DNA from 3 places in the Shouchella rhizosphaerae genome. Region 1 is predicted to be linked to each of the others. Evidence: riboswitches for the same ligand, from Rfam matches in the RefSeq annotation. Region 1 holds a riboswitch; each other region holds the start of a gene.

Region 1 (4,253 bases):
ATTGGCCACATAACAGTTATCCCTGAAGGTGGGGCACCGTGCAATTGCGGCAAAACAGGCTGCCTGGAAACGGTATCTTCGGCAACGGGCATTTTACGGATGGCCAAGGAAAAGTTAACAACAAATAAGGACAGCGCTTTGCATCGCTTTGAAGAAGGGGCGTTAACGACAAAAGATATTTTCGATGCTGCTAAAGCTGGCGATGCACTTGCTAAAGATGTGGTAAGTGAAGCAACCTTTCACCTTGGTTTTGCAATAGCGAACCTGGCTAATGCGCTCAATCCAAGCAAAATCATTATTGGCGGTGGTGTTTCTAAAGCGAAAGAAAGCTTGCTTGCTCCGCTTCGCCTCGTATTTAAGCAATTTGCGTTGCCCCGTGTTTCTGAGAGTGCTGAGATTAAATTGGCTCATTTAGGCAATGACGCTGGGATTTACGGTGCTGTTTGGCTTGCTATTCAGGCAAAAGCAACACAGGAAGAAGAGATGTTAGGAAAAAGTGAATGAGTAAAAGGAGTCGCATGAAATGGAGTACCGGGTTGAACGAGACTTACTAGGAGAAAAACAAGTACCGAAACATGCTTATTATGGCATCCAATCGCTGCGGGCAAAGGATAATTTTCCGATTACCGGCTATCCGCCCCACCCTGAACTTATTCGCGCTTTCGGCTATGTGAAAAAAGCGGCTGCCCTTGCAAACCGGGATGTCGGTGTACTGCGCCCCCACATTGCTGAAGCGATTATTAAGGCAAGCGATGAAGTAATTGAAGGGCGTTTGAATGATCATTTTATTGTCGATTCGATCCAAGGAGGCGCCGGCACGTCGTTTAATATGAATGCCAATGAAGTCATTGCTAACCGGGCGATTGAAATTCTTGGCGGCGAAAAAGGCGATTATTTAAAAGTCAGTCCCAACACACACGTCAACATGGCCCAGTCTACCAATGATTCATTTCCGACGGCGATTCATATTGCCGCTTTAAATATGACAAAGGGCTTGACGGAAGAATTGCAGAAATTGATCAACGAAATGGAAGCGAAAGCCGAAGAATTTGACAGCGTCCTAAAAATGGGGCGGACCCACTTGCAAGATGCAGTCCCTATTCGACTAGGGCAGGAATTTGGCTCGTACCGCAGAGTGCTAGCCCGTGATCTAAAACGGGTAAGCCGTTCGGCAGACCACCTCCACGACATCAATATGGGTGCAACCGCTGTAGGAACGGGTTTGAACGCCAAACCGGAATACATTGAAAAAGTTGCAAAACATTTGGCTGACTTGACTGAGCTGCCGTTGAAAACGGCGGAGGATCTTGTCGATGCCACCCAAAATACAGATGCCTATACAGAGCTTTCTAGTTCGTTAAAAATTTTAGCTATTAATTTATCGAAAATCGCAAATGACTTACGTTTAATGAGCTCGGGCCCGCGGACCGGATTGAATGAAATCAATTTGCCGCCGCGACAGCCGGGTTCATCGATCATGCCTGGAAAAGTAAATCCGGTTATGTGTGAAGTCATTAACCAGCTTTCTTTTCAAGTTATCGGCAATGACCATACGATCAGCCTTGCTTCAGAAGCGGGCCAACTTGAACTAAACGTGATGGAACCTGTACTCGTTTTTAATTTATTGCAATCATTAACGGTGCTACAAAACGGTATGCGCGTCTTTAAAGATTACGCAATTGCCGGCATTACCGCTAACGTGGAGCGATGCCGGGAACTTGTAGAACATAGCGTCGGTATTGTAACGGCAATCAATCCCCATGTCGGCTATGAAGTAGCTACTCGTGTAGCTAAAGAAGCAATTGAAACAGGGCGGCCGGTCCGGGAAATTTGTCTTGAACGGGGCATCCTTTCAGAGGAAGAATTGAATGAAATTCTTGATCCAAAAGAAATGACAAAACCCGGTATCGCGGGCTCCCGTTTTTTGCCGTTATAACAACGAAAGAGCGACTTTTGCTTTTGCAAATGGATCAATGTATGCGATAATGATATAGAAAGACTAGGGGTGCCTAATGAAGTTAGGCTGAGAATAAGAACGTATTTCTTTTACCCTAATAACCTGATCTGGGTGATGCCAGCGGAGGGAAGTCGGTTTGCAGTGATTGAATGACATGCTTGCATGTGGCCGAAGCTCCTCGCTTTGGCCTTTTTATTTTGCAAAAGGAGGGAACAACATGAAGCCTTTTCGACTTTACGCGATCACAGGAGAAGAATTCCATCCTGGACGCGATGTCGTAGAAGTGATGGAAGAAGCTATCCAAGGTGGGGTTGACATTATTCAGCTTCGTGATAAAACGAGCAGCAAAAAGGCTGTGTTGGAAAAAGCCCGTAGGCTAAAAAAGCTTGCAGCTGATTATGGAATTCCGTTTATTGTCAATGACCATATCGATGTCGCCCTTGCCGTCGACGCAAGCGGTGTCCATGTTGGACAAGATGATTTACCCCTTCCAGAAGTAAGAAAATTGCTGGGACCAGACAAAATCATTGGCGTTTCTACCCACAAGTTAGAGGAAGCGCTTGAAGCTGAAAAGAACGGAGCCGATTATATTGGCGTCGGTCCGATTTTTCCAACAAACAGCAAAGCGGATGTAGTAGACCCAGTTACAACGGCTTATATTCGCGAAGTAAAGGAACATGTGACGATTCCATTTGTGGCCATTGGCGGCATCAAACGCCATAATGTCCGTGAAGTGATCGAAGCGGGTGCTGAAGCCATTTGCGTTATAACCGAAATTGTTGCTGCCCGTGACGTAAAAGCAGCTAGTCAAGCGTTGCTTGCCGCGATGGAGGAGGCAAGTCAATGAGATTAGTCGTAAATGGTGAAGAACGAATTTCAGAAAGCACAACGCTGAGCGAACTAGTTTCTGAATTTGGCTTAGCGAGCCAACTAGTGGTGGCGGAAGTCAACGGGACGATTATTGACCGTGTTGACTGGGAGGCCACTTCTTTGAGTGAAGGAATGAAAATCGAGCTAGTCCATTTCGTAGGGGGAGGATAAACATGAAAAAAGTACCACTTGTCATTGGCGGAAAAACGCTCTCATCGCGGTTTTTCATTGGGACAGGCCGTTATCCAAACCCGGTTGTTCAAAATGAAACCATTAAAGCCTCCGGAGCGGAGGTTTTAACATTTGCCATTCGCCGTATTAACCTAGAACATCCTGATGAGGATGCAATTTTACAGCATTTAGAAGGGCGTACTTTTCAATACTTGCCAAATACATCAGGAGCGAACAATGCGGAAGAGGCAATCCGTATTGCTCGTTTGGCCCGAGCGGCTGGGCTGAGCGATTGGATCAAAGTCGAAATTAGCGTATCTGAAAAAACGCTATTGCCTGATCCGGTCGAGACATTAAAAGCGACAGAAGCTTTAGCGAAAGAAGGCTTCACTGTATTGCCGTATACATCAGATGACCCAATTCTTTGCAAAAAACTTGAGGAAGTCGGCGCAGCCGCAGTTATGCCTGGGGCTTCTCCAATTGGCACAGGCCTTGGCATATTAAACCCGTATAACCTTGGCGTCATTGTCGAGGAAGCTTCTGTACCGATTATTGTGGATGCTGGTCTCGGTTCTGCAAGCGATGTTGCCAAGGCAATGGAATTAGGGGCAGATGGAGTATTAATGAATACGGCAGTAGCTAAAGCAAAGGATCCAGTAAAGATGGCGCTGGCAATGAAGCAAGCGATTGAAGCCGGTTTGCTGTCCTACGAAGCAGGGCGCATTCCGATGAAGCGCTATGCGACAGCAAGCAGCCAGCTTGACCATTTATTGTCCAGTCACAGTAAGGGGTAGTCAAAATGGAGCATACAATTGTTTTAGGAGGCGGCGTTATCGGGCTGTCTGTTGCTTTTCAGTTAGCAATGGACGGCAAGACCGTTTCTGTCCTAGAAATAAACACATGCGGCGGGCAGGCATCTGGTGCAGCTGCAGGCATGCTTGCCCCGTACTCAGAAATTAGCGAGGATCCAGATGATTTCTTTCGCCTTTGTTTAGCAAGTTTGCGCGCTTTTAAAGAATGGCAAGCATCCGTAAAACAAGAGTCAGGCATGACGTTTGAATTTACAGAATCAGGGAGTCTTCATTGTGTGTATCATGAAGCTGATTTGTTGTCACTTGCCACTAGAAAAGCATGGCAAGAGGAATTTGGGGCCAAAGTCGACGTATTGACACGCGAAGAGTTAAAGAAAAAAGAGCCTGAGCTTGCCGAAGACATAATTGGTGCGATCCACTACCCAGAAGAAGCTCATGTCTAT
Region 2 (4,253 bases), 1.1 Mb from region 1:
GCTAACAGTTTGCCTTGGACGTTGTTTTTCACCGTCGTTACGATTGTCCTTGTCGTCCCATTTATCTATTTGTTGCAGAAATACCCATGGCTGCTTGGAAAAGCACCATTGAAAAGGCAGGGGCGGTTGCAGAAGCAACACGCCTTACAAGGAAACGCTGTGCCCCGCTAACAGGGCACAGCGTTTCAGACTGTAGACAAACGCTCGCATACTTCGTCGATTGTCTCGGTCATATGCTCATGAACGCCCGTTCTATTCGCATTTTCCCTCGCCTGCACTCCTCGTCTGACAAGCGTTTTCTATCAGTCTGATGATTTTGTCGACAACCTCCACTATGCCCGCTAACAGGGCACAGCGTTTTTTTAACCGATCGGCCAGTTTTCTTGTTTATAAGCCATATCCCAGAACATATATTCATAGCGGCTCGTATTCATAAAGATCGTTTCAATGCGGTCTAGTTCGGCCTCGCTCTTTTCTGCGGCAAGCTCGTCTAGCTTGGCAATCAGCCAGTCCGCAATTGCGCCAAACTCAGGCGAAGAGTACATTTTCACCCATTCTCCGTATGCCTCATGTTCTGTGGCGCCTGGAATCTTCGCGAGCGCTGTGCCAATTTCATAATAGCTCCAAGCACACGGCAAAATCGCCGCAATGAGCTCGGCAAGGGATCCTTTTTGTGCTTCAGCCATCATCGCGCTGCTATAAGCAAGCGTTACTGGGCCAGGAACTGTCTGTTCCAACTGTTCCTGTGTAATTCCGAGGCGCTTCGCATATGCGCGATGCAGATCCATTTCGCTGTTAAGCGTTTCATCAAGCGCTTTCGCAAAACCAGACATCGTTTCCAAATCAGGTGCCAATACTGTGCCTAGGGCAATGACGCGGGCATACTCAATCAAATATTTATAATCCTGGCACATATAATATTGAAATGCTTCTAGTTCAAGAGTGCCGTGGCCAATTCCTTGGACAAACGGATGATTGTGGCTCGCTTGCCAAATCGGATCAGCGTTTTTACGAATACGTTCTGAAAACTTCATAAGTTATTCTCCCCTTTTTTCGGTATTGCACCATTTATAAATGAAGGCGACAAGCGCTTTCGTATAACGGACGAGTTCATCAATGTCAAGCTGTTCATTCACGCCATGGGCGTGTGCTAATTTCCCAGGCCCATAACAAATCGTCGGCATTCCATATTCGGCCAACCAGCCACCGTCGTTCACGCTAGTTGACATTTCTATTTCCAATGGAGCCTCGAAAACAGTCTGATGGACGGTCTTTAAAACAGATAATGCAGGATGAGCTTCATCGATTGAAAAAGCAGGGAATACTTCCCCTTTGTCTTCAATCATAGAGGCGCCGCCCCAAGTAAAGGTTGGAAGGTGGTCCTTCAACCACACATCCGCTTTAGCTGTAGCAAGAAGATGGGCTTCAATTTCGTTGGCCACTTCTTCGGCAGATTCATTTGGATAAAAATGCACCGTTACCCACAACCTGCATTCATCAGCAATAAACGCTGGATGGCGCCCGCCTTCAATGACAGCTGGATTAATCGTATTGGTTCCAGGCGGAAAACCTGGATACGACTTTGTCACAGCCCAGTGGCGCTCAAGTTCTTGCAAAGCAGCAATCAGTTTAGCCATTTTTTCAATCGCACTAGCTCCCTTTAAGCCGCCACCGGCATGGATCATATTCCGCCGCGTGCCATCATGGTGAGTCGAGTCACTTTTTACGGTAATCCAGCCAGTAATGACACCGCCTTGTCCATGGACACGGCAGTTGCTTGTGTCGGCTACAAGTGCATAATCTGCCGTATAGCCTCGCTCACAACATTGTTTCGTGCCAGCCTCGCCGACTTCTTCGCCTGTAACTGCTTCAAGCAGGACGTCGCCCTTTAGTTCAATGCCATGATCATGCAAAAGACGCAAGGCGAACAAACAAGCGCCAAGCCCGCCTTTCATATCGGCGGCACCACGGCCATACAGCGTCCGTTCTTCTACTCTAGGAGAAAAAGGAGCGTATTTCCATTGGCTTTTTTCTTCCTCTTCGACTGTAGCGACATCGACATGGCCATTTAAAAGGAGGCTATGGTACTTCGTTCTATCTGTGCCTTCTTTCTTTGCCGCGATATTCCAATCGCCTGGGTACGATTCCCACTTATCGACAGCCATCCCCGCAGCACGCAAATAGCCTTCAATATACTGCTGGATATCGGCCGTATTTCGGGCTGGAGGGGCTATGGTCGGATAGGAAATCAAATCAGACACAAGCCGAATGAGCTCCTCTTCCCGTTCTTCCACTTGCTTAAGCAACGATTCCACCTGGTTGTTGTCCTCCTTTTCCACACAAAAAAACCGCTACTTAAAAAAGAAGCGGGTGGCATGTCGAGAAAACGTGCCCGCTTCCCTCCGCTGGTCCGAACCAGATCAGGTGATAAGGGTTAAGGCGTTTGCCTCTCTCAGCTTCCATCATTCGAAGCACCCCTAGCGGTTTTAGTGATTGTTTTGATATACTAACGCTACCATATGTAAGCGCAATCGGCAAGGCTTGATCTTTTATGAACACGATAGGAGATGGCTTTTATGGCTTTTCCACGTAAATTGAAACGCTTGGGTCTTTTTGGGCAAATGACTGCATTAATGGCTATTGTTCTTCTCGTTTCATTGCTGCTTGTAACGGTGTTCTTTTCATCCATTATCGACGGGATGATTGAGCGAACCACGGGAGAAAAAGCACTGGCGGCAGCGGAACTAATCGCTGAACACCCGGACATTATTGATGCGTTTGCCGACCAAAATCCAGCAGCACGGATTCAGCCAATTGCTGAAACATTGCGCAAGCGCACGGGCGCTGATTATGTTGTTATTGCCAATACGGAAGGGATTCGGTATTCTCATCCTCATGAAAACCAAATTGGCCAGAAGACAGAAACAAGCAACGAAGCGCCTCTTGCCGGCAAATCAACCGTTTTTATTGGCAATGGAATTCTTGGCGAGGCTGTAAAAGCCAAAACGCCGATTTTCAACAGAGAAGGAAACATTATCGGCGTTTCATCAGTTGGTTTTCTAACGACTGAAATTAAGGATGACATTCTTTTTTACCAACTGCGCGTTGCTGGCTTTGGCGGTTTAGCCCTCTTGATTGGCATTCCCGGCGCACTCTATATCGCTAGACGCGTCAAAAAACTTATCTTCGGGTTAGAACCGGAGGAAATCTCGCGCGCCTTTTCGGAAAAACAAGCAATTCTCGAATCGGTAGGGGACGCAACGCTGGCAGTTGGCCCCGATCTCCAGATTCTTTCAGCAAATAAACGTGCACGAGTAATTTTAGGGAGCCATGTGGATGGCGAATTAACTGAACCTCAATTGCAAGCGTTTATTAAACAAGCTGCTGAAAACCCGGAAAAGATGACCCAACAGAGGCTATTAATCGCTAACACTCTTTATATTGTGGATGCGGCGCCAATTTTAGCTAAACATGCAGCAATCGGCTTTGTGTTGACGATCCGCCCGTTTTCAGAAGTAGAGGACCTGGCAAATGAATTGTTGGAGATTAAGCAACATACCGAACATATGCGAGCGCAAACCCATGAATACTTGAATAAGCTTAATACATTAAATGGCTTATTGCTGCTTGAGAAATACGAAGAAGCAAAAGCGTTTATGAAAGCGGAAGTAACAGAGTTGCAAGAAACAGTCACCTTCCTCATGGCTTCTGTGAAAGACCCGCTTATTGTCGCAGCTTTGCTTGGCAAAGTAAACCGTGCCAAAGAAATGAAAGCAGCCCTTACATTTGCAGAAGGAAGCACTTGGCTCGATTATCCTGCGACAATCAAAAGCGACCATGTTGTGACTGTCATCGGCAACTTAATTGACAATGCCTTAGAGGCGGCTGTTGCTCACCAAGGAGCAAACGCCCATGTCCATATTGCTTTTACCGATTTTGGGAATGATATGATTATGGATATTGAAGACAACGGCAAGGGTATGACCCCTAAAGAAGAAGCGCACTATTTGGAAACAGGGGCAACAAGCAAAAGCGAGGGCCAGCACGGCCTTGGTTTAACCATCATGCAACACGCCCTTCACCAGCTTCATGGCACTTGGTTCATGGCCGAACGCCCTGGGGGCGGCATGCGTATGACGATTGCTATACCTAAACATAAAAGACTGTAAATCATACAATGCATCTTTATAAGGAAACAAATCAGAGGAGCGAATCAAACTATGCAAACCCCTTCCATCGGCGTGCTGATTGTT
Region 3 (4,253 bases), 190 kb from region 1:
TATGAAATGTACGCACAAAAAACAAAAACCCGAGTCTTCTGCTTTAGAGTTTGGCAAGTATTTTACAGACCATATGTTTATCATGGATTATTCAGAAGAGAAAGGCTGGTACAGTCCCCGTATTATTCCTTATCAACCATTGACCCTTGATCCTGCCGCAATGGTATTCCATTATGGGCAAACGGTTTTTGAAGGCTTAAAAGCGTACCGTTCTGAAGATGGGAGCGTCCGCTTATTCCGCCCAGAAGAAAACTTTAAGCGTTTGAATCAATCAAGCGACCGTTTGAGCATCCCGCCGATTGATGAAGCACAAATGCTCGCTTATTTAAAGGAATTGATCCGTATCGATAAAGACTGGATTCCAACGATGCCAGGAACTTCCCTTTATATTCGCCCATTTGTTATTGCGACAGAACCTACATTAGGCGTAGCGCCTTCACGTAATTATAAATTTATGATTATCTTGTCACCAGTCGGAGCTTACTATAAAGAAGGAATCAACCCAATTGGCATTTTTGTAGAAGACCAATATACACGTGCCGCACCAGGGGGGACTGGGACCGCGAAAACGGCTGGCAACTACTGTGCTGCTTACAAAGCACAAGAGCGGGCTACAGCGAACAAACAAGCACAAGTTCTATGGTTGGACGGGATGGAAAAGAAATACGTCGAAGAAGTAGGCAGCATGAATGTGTTTTTTAAATTGAACGGAGAAGTGCATACACCTGGATTATCAGGCAGCATTTTAGAGGGCATTACACGCAAAAGCGTGATCGAGTTGCTGAAAAGTTGGGATATCCCAGTGTTCGAACGGCGGATTTCAATTGAAGAAATTGTGAGCGCAAGCAAAAGCGGTACGCTTGAAGAAGTCTTCGGAACTGGTACAGCAGCGGTCATCTCTCCAGTCGGAGAACTTTTGTGGAAAGACCACAAAATCGTTGTCAACAACAATGAAACAGGAGCGTTGTCCAAACGTTTGTACACGGAATTGACAGGCATTCAAACTGGAGAACAAAAAGACCCGTTTGGCTGGACTGTCCGTTTGGAAGACGAGGAATAACCAAACCCGGAGGCAAGTATGATACGAGCTATTTTCTTTGATTTAGATGATACGTTATTATGGGATAAAAAAAGCATAAAGGAAGCGTTTAGGCAGACATGTGCTTTGGCGGCAACGGTCCATACAGATATTGACCCAGACGCGCTAGAGGAAGCGGTGCGTACTCATGCCACGGAGCTATATCAATCCTATGAAACGTACGAGTTTACAAAACTGATTGGCATAAATCCATTTGAAGGCTTGTGGGGAGCTTTCCGTGATGACACGGAAGACTTTAACCGTCTACGGGAAATTGCCCCTGTGTACCAACAAGCTGCTTGGGAAAAAGGGCTAGCAGAAATAGGCATAGAAGATGGGGAATTAGCGAACCAATTGGCGAGCCATTTTCCATCAGAACGGCGAAAAAACCCGTATGTGTTTGAAGATACGTTTGCAGTCCTTGATGAGCTGCAACATTCTTACAGGCTTTTGCTTTTAACAAATGGCTCTCCTGATCTGCAAAATACGAAATTGGAGATCACTCCTCAACTTGTCCCTTATTTTGACCATATTTTGATTTCTGGCGCTTACGGGAAAGGCAAACCGGATGTAGCAATGTTTAAGCATGCGTTGGAATTGTCAGGGACAGCGAAAGAGGAAGTGCTCATGGTTGGCGATAATTTGCATACAGATATTCTTGGCGGAAACCAAGCTGGAATCGAAACGATTTGGCTAAATCGTGATGGAATTGAAAACACAACCGACATTCGTCCAACCTATGAAATTCGTCGTTTAACCGAAATTAAAAATGTAATTGCCGAAAAAAAAGATTGCAGCTTGTAAAAACATATGGTTAACTTTAAATAACATGATAAATTACAACCACTAGGGGTGCGTTTATGCTGAGAAAGGCGTTTAGCCTTAACCCTTTACCTGATCTAGGTAATGCTAGCGAAGGGAAGTGCGGTGTACAATAGGCGCTGCTTTGGTTTGCCCATGGCAGGGTCGTGTGCGTCGCTCCATCCGTTTCGGGGGAGCGTTTTTTTGTGCCCTTTCCAGTGGAAAAAGGAGACAGAAAATGAACAAGAATCGCTTACGTTTGACAGACATGATTGTGACGATTTTGATTTCGGTTGTGTTTGCGGTCGTATACCGCCTATGGACGCCGGTCACGGACTTAGTCAGCCTCCCAGGGTTGCAAGCAGACCAGCTGCTGTATGGCATGTGGTTTATTGCCGGAACAATTGCAGCATTGCTGATTAAAAAGCCAGGGGTTGCGTTGCTTGCCGAAACCGCGGCCGCTTCAGGGGAATTTTTTGCTGGGTCCCCATACGGACCGTTGTTGCTGTTGTACGGCGCTTTGCAAGGGCTTGGAATTGAGTTGGCTTTTGCCCTATTCAAATACCGCGTATATACAGTATGGACAGCTAGCCTTGGTGCTGTTTTCGCTTCGTTTGCCTCCCTTGGGCTCGATTATTTTAATGCCTATTTGAGTGATTTAACGACTTGGAATATCACATTGCGCGTTGTTTTTCGCACGCTTGGCTCCATTATCATTGCTGGCTTTTTAGCCTCTGCGCTTGTACGGGCACTGGAAAAGACAGGCGTCAGTACGCTTTTGCGCCCCGTTTCCCAAGCCGATTACGACTTGTTTGCTTCGAAAAGGAGTAAAAAGGATGAGTAGAGAACAGGCTGTGTCCATCAAGCAGCTGTCGCTGTCTTATCCGAATAGCGGCACGTTATTATTTGAAGACTTGTCCATTGATATTTACTCAGGGGAGAAAGTGCTTCTGCTTGGTCCAAGTGGCTCAGGAAAATCGACGTTAGCGCATATGATGGCGGGCCTCATCCCCAGTGCGATTGAGCTCCCTTATCATGCTGAAGTGCTTGTTCCCGCCAAGCAGCCTGCGATTGTATTCCAAGATCCAGATACGCAATTTTGCATGCCTTATGTCGATGAAGAAATTGCGTTCGTCTTAGAAAACCGCCGCATGCCCCGTGACCAAATGGATGTGGCGATCGAGCGCCTTTTAGCACAAGTAGGCCTTGATTTACCTGAGCGCCATTGGCCGATTGCTGCAATGTCACAAGGGATGAAACAACGCCTTGCTATTGCTTGCGCACTAGCGGCTGAAAGCGATGTTCTTTTTCTTGACGAACCGACAGCGTTGCTTGATCCGGAGGGGACCACGCAAATATGGCAGACTGTCCGTCAAGCGTGCAGCGGCAAAACAATTATTATTATTGAACATAAAATTTCTGAAATCATTGATTTTGTGGATCGGATTGTGTTGTTTAATGAAGAGGGCCAATTGCTTGACGACGGCGCTCCACAGGAATTGTTTCAGCGCTATCGCCGCCAACTTGATGAATATGGAATCTGGCATCCATATTCATGGAAAAACTATTTGTCCCAATACGCTCCAGGCAAAATAAAGCAGAAGAGGCACACGCCGCTTCTGTTGCTTAACCATTGGGCTGCTTATCGTGGCAAACAACGAGTAGGAAAAGTGGATGAAGCGGTTGTCCATGCTGGCGACTGGGTTTGCATTACGGGCAAAAACGGCGCTGGGAAATCGACCTTTCTGTATGCTTTGATGAATTTGCTCAAATGGAAAGGCACCTATCAGCTAAATGGGGAAGCTGTCAAACCAAAGCAGTCCCTGTCTGAGCAAATTGGTTTTGTTTTTCAAAACCCAGAATTTCAGTTTGTCGCTGATTCTGTTTGGCAAGAGTTATTGGCGGGCTGTAGTAGGGAATCAGCCAATGCCCAAGCACAATCGTTGCTTGAGATGTTCCAATTAGAAGGCAAACAAGACAACCATCCCTATATGCTTTCCATTGGCCAAAAGCGCCGCCTTAGTGTCGCAACAGCCTTTATGGAGCCGCGGCCGCTTTTGCTGTTCGATGAACCGACATTTGGCCAAGATGCAAAAAATACATTCTTGTTGCTTGAAGCGCTAGAAGAGCGCCGCAGGCAAGGGACTGCGATCTTAATGGTGACACATGATGAAATGATTGTTGACCATTTTGCCACGCATGAATGGACGATTAAAAACGGAACCCTTGATACAATAATGGCGCGCACGCGAAATGGAACAGGGGGTGACGTAGGTGGAATACAAATGGAAAGAGACATGGCTTAGCCGTGTGAATCCGAGTTTAAAATTAGTGACAACAATTATTGGTTTTATTGCGATTATTTTCGTGCATA

Evidence for each region. A riboswitch is a leader RNA that binds a small molecule or an ion and turns the genes downstream of it on or off. The one in region 1 is predicted to bind thiamine pyrophosphate.
Region 2: another riboswitch for thiamine pyrophosphate. It lies ahead of V5G21_RS12710 (acetylornithine deacetylase); the one in region 1 lies ahead of thiE (thiamine phosphate synthase).
Region 3: another riboswitch for thiamine pyrophosphate. It lies ahead of V5G21_RS19130 (ECF transporter S component); the one in region 1 lies ahead of thiE (thiamine phosphate synthase).

Annotation. Positions count from the first base shown of each region.
Region 1 is NZ_CP144921.1:3,648,655-3,652,907, forward strand. It holds gene V5G21_RS18085 (ROK family glucokinase) at 1-504, shown strand, start outside; gene aspA (aspartate ammonia-lyase) at 524-1,936, shown strand; TPP riboswitch at 1,992-2,103, shown strand; gene thiE (thiamine phosphate synthase) at 2,175-2,804, shown strand; gene thiS (sulfur carrier protein ThiS) at 2,801-2,998, shown strand; gene V5G21_RS18105 (thiazole synthase) at 3,001-3,792, shown strand; gene thiO (glycine oxidase ThiO) at 3,798-4,253, shown strand, end outside.
Region 2 is NZ_CP144921.1:2,562,193-2,566,445, reverse strand. It holds gene V5G21_RS12720 (acyltransferase family protein) at 1-171, shown strand, start outside; gene tenA (thiaminase II) at 363-1,034, opposite strand; gene V5G21_RS12710 (acetylornithine deacetylase) at 1,038-2,315, opposite strand; TPP riboswitch at 2,381-2,489, opposite strand; gene V5G21_RS12705 (ATP-binding protein) at 2,577-4,169, shown strand; gene V5G21_RS12700 (response regulator) at 4,221-4,253, shown strand, end outside.
Region 3 is NZ_CP144921.1:3,836,086-3,840,338, forward strand. It holds gene V5G21_RS19120 (branched-chain amino acid aminotransferase) at 1-1,060, shown strand, start outside; gene V5G21_RS19125 (HAD family hydrolase) at 1,079-1,882, shown strand; TPP riboswitch at 1,917-2,016, shown strand; gene V5G21_RS19130 (ECF transporter S component) at 2,118-2,723, shown strand; gene V5G21_RS19135 (ABC transporter ATP-binding protein) at 2,716-4,185, shown strand; gene V5G21_RS19140 (energy-coupling factor transporter transmembrane component T family protein) at 4,154-4,253, shown strand, end outside.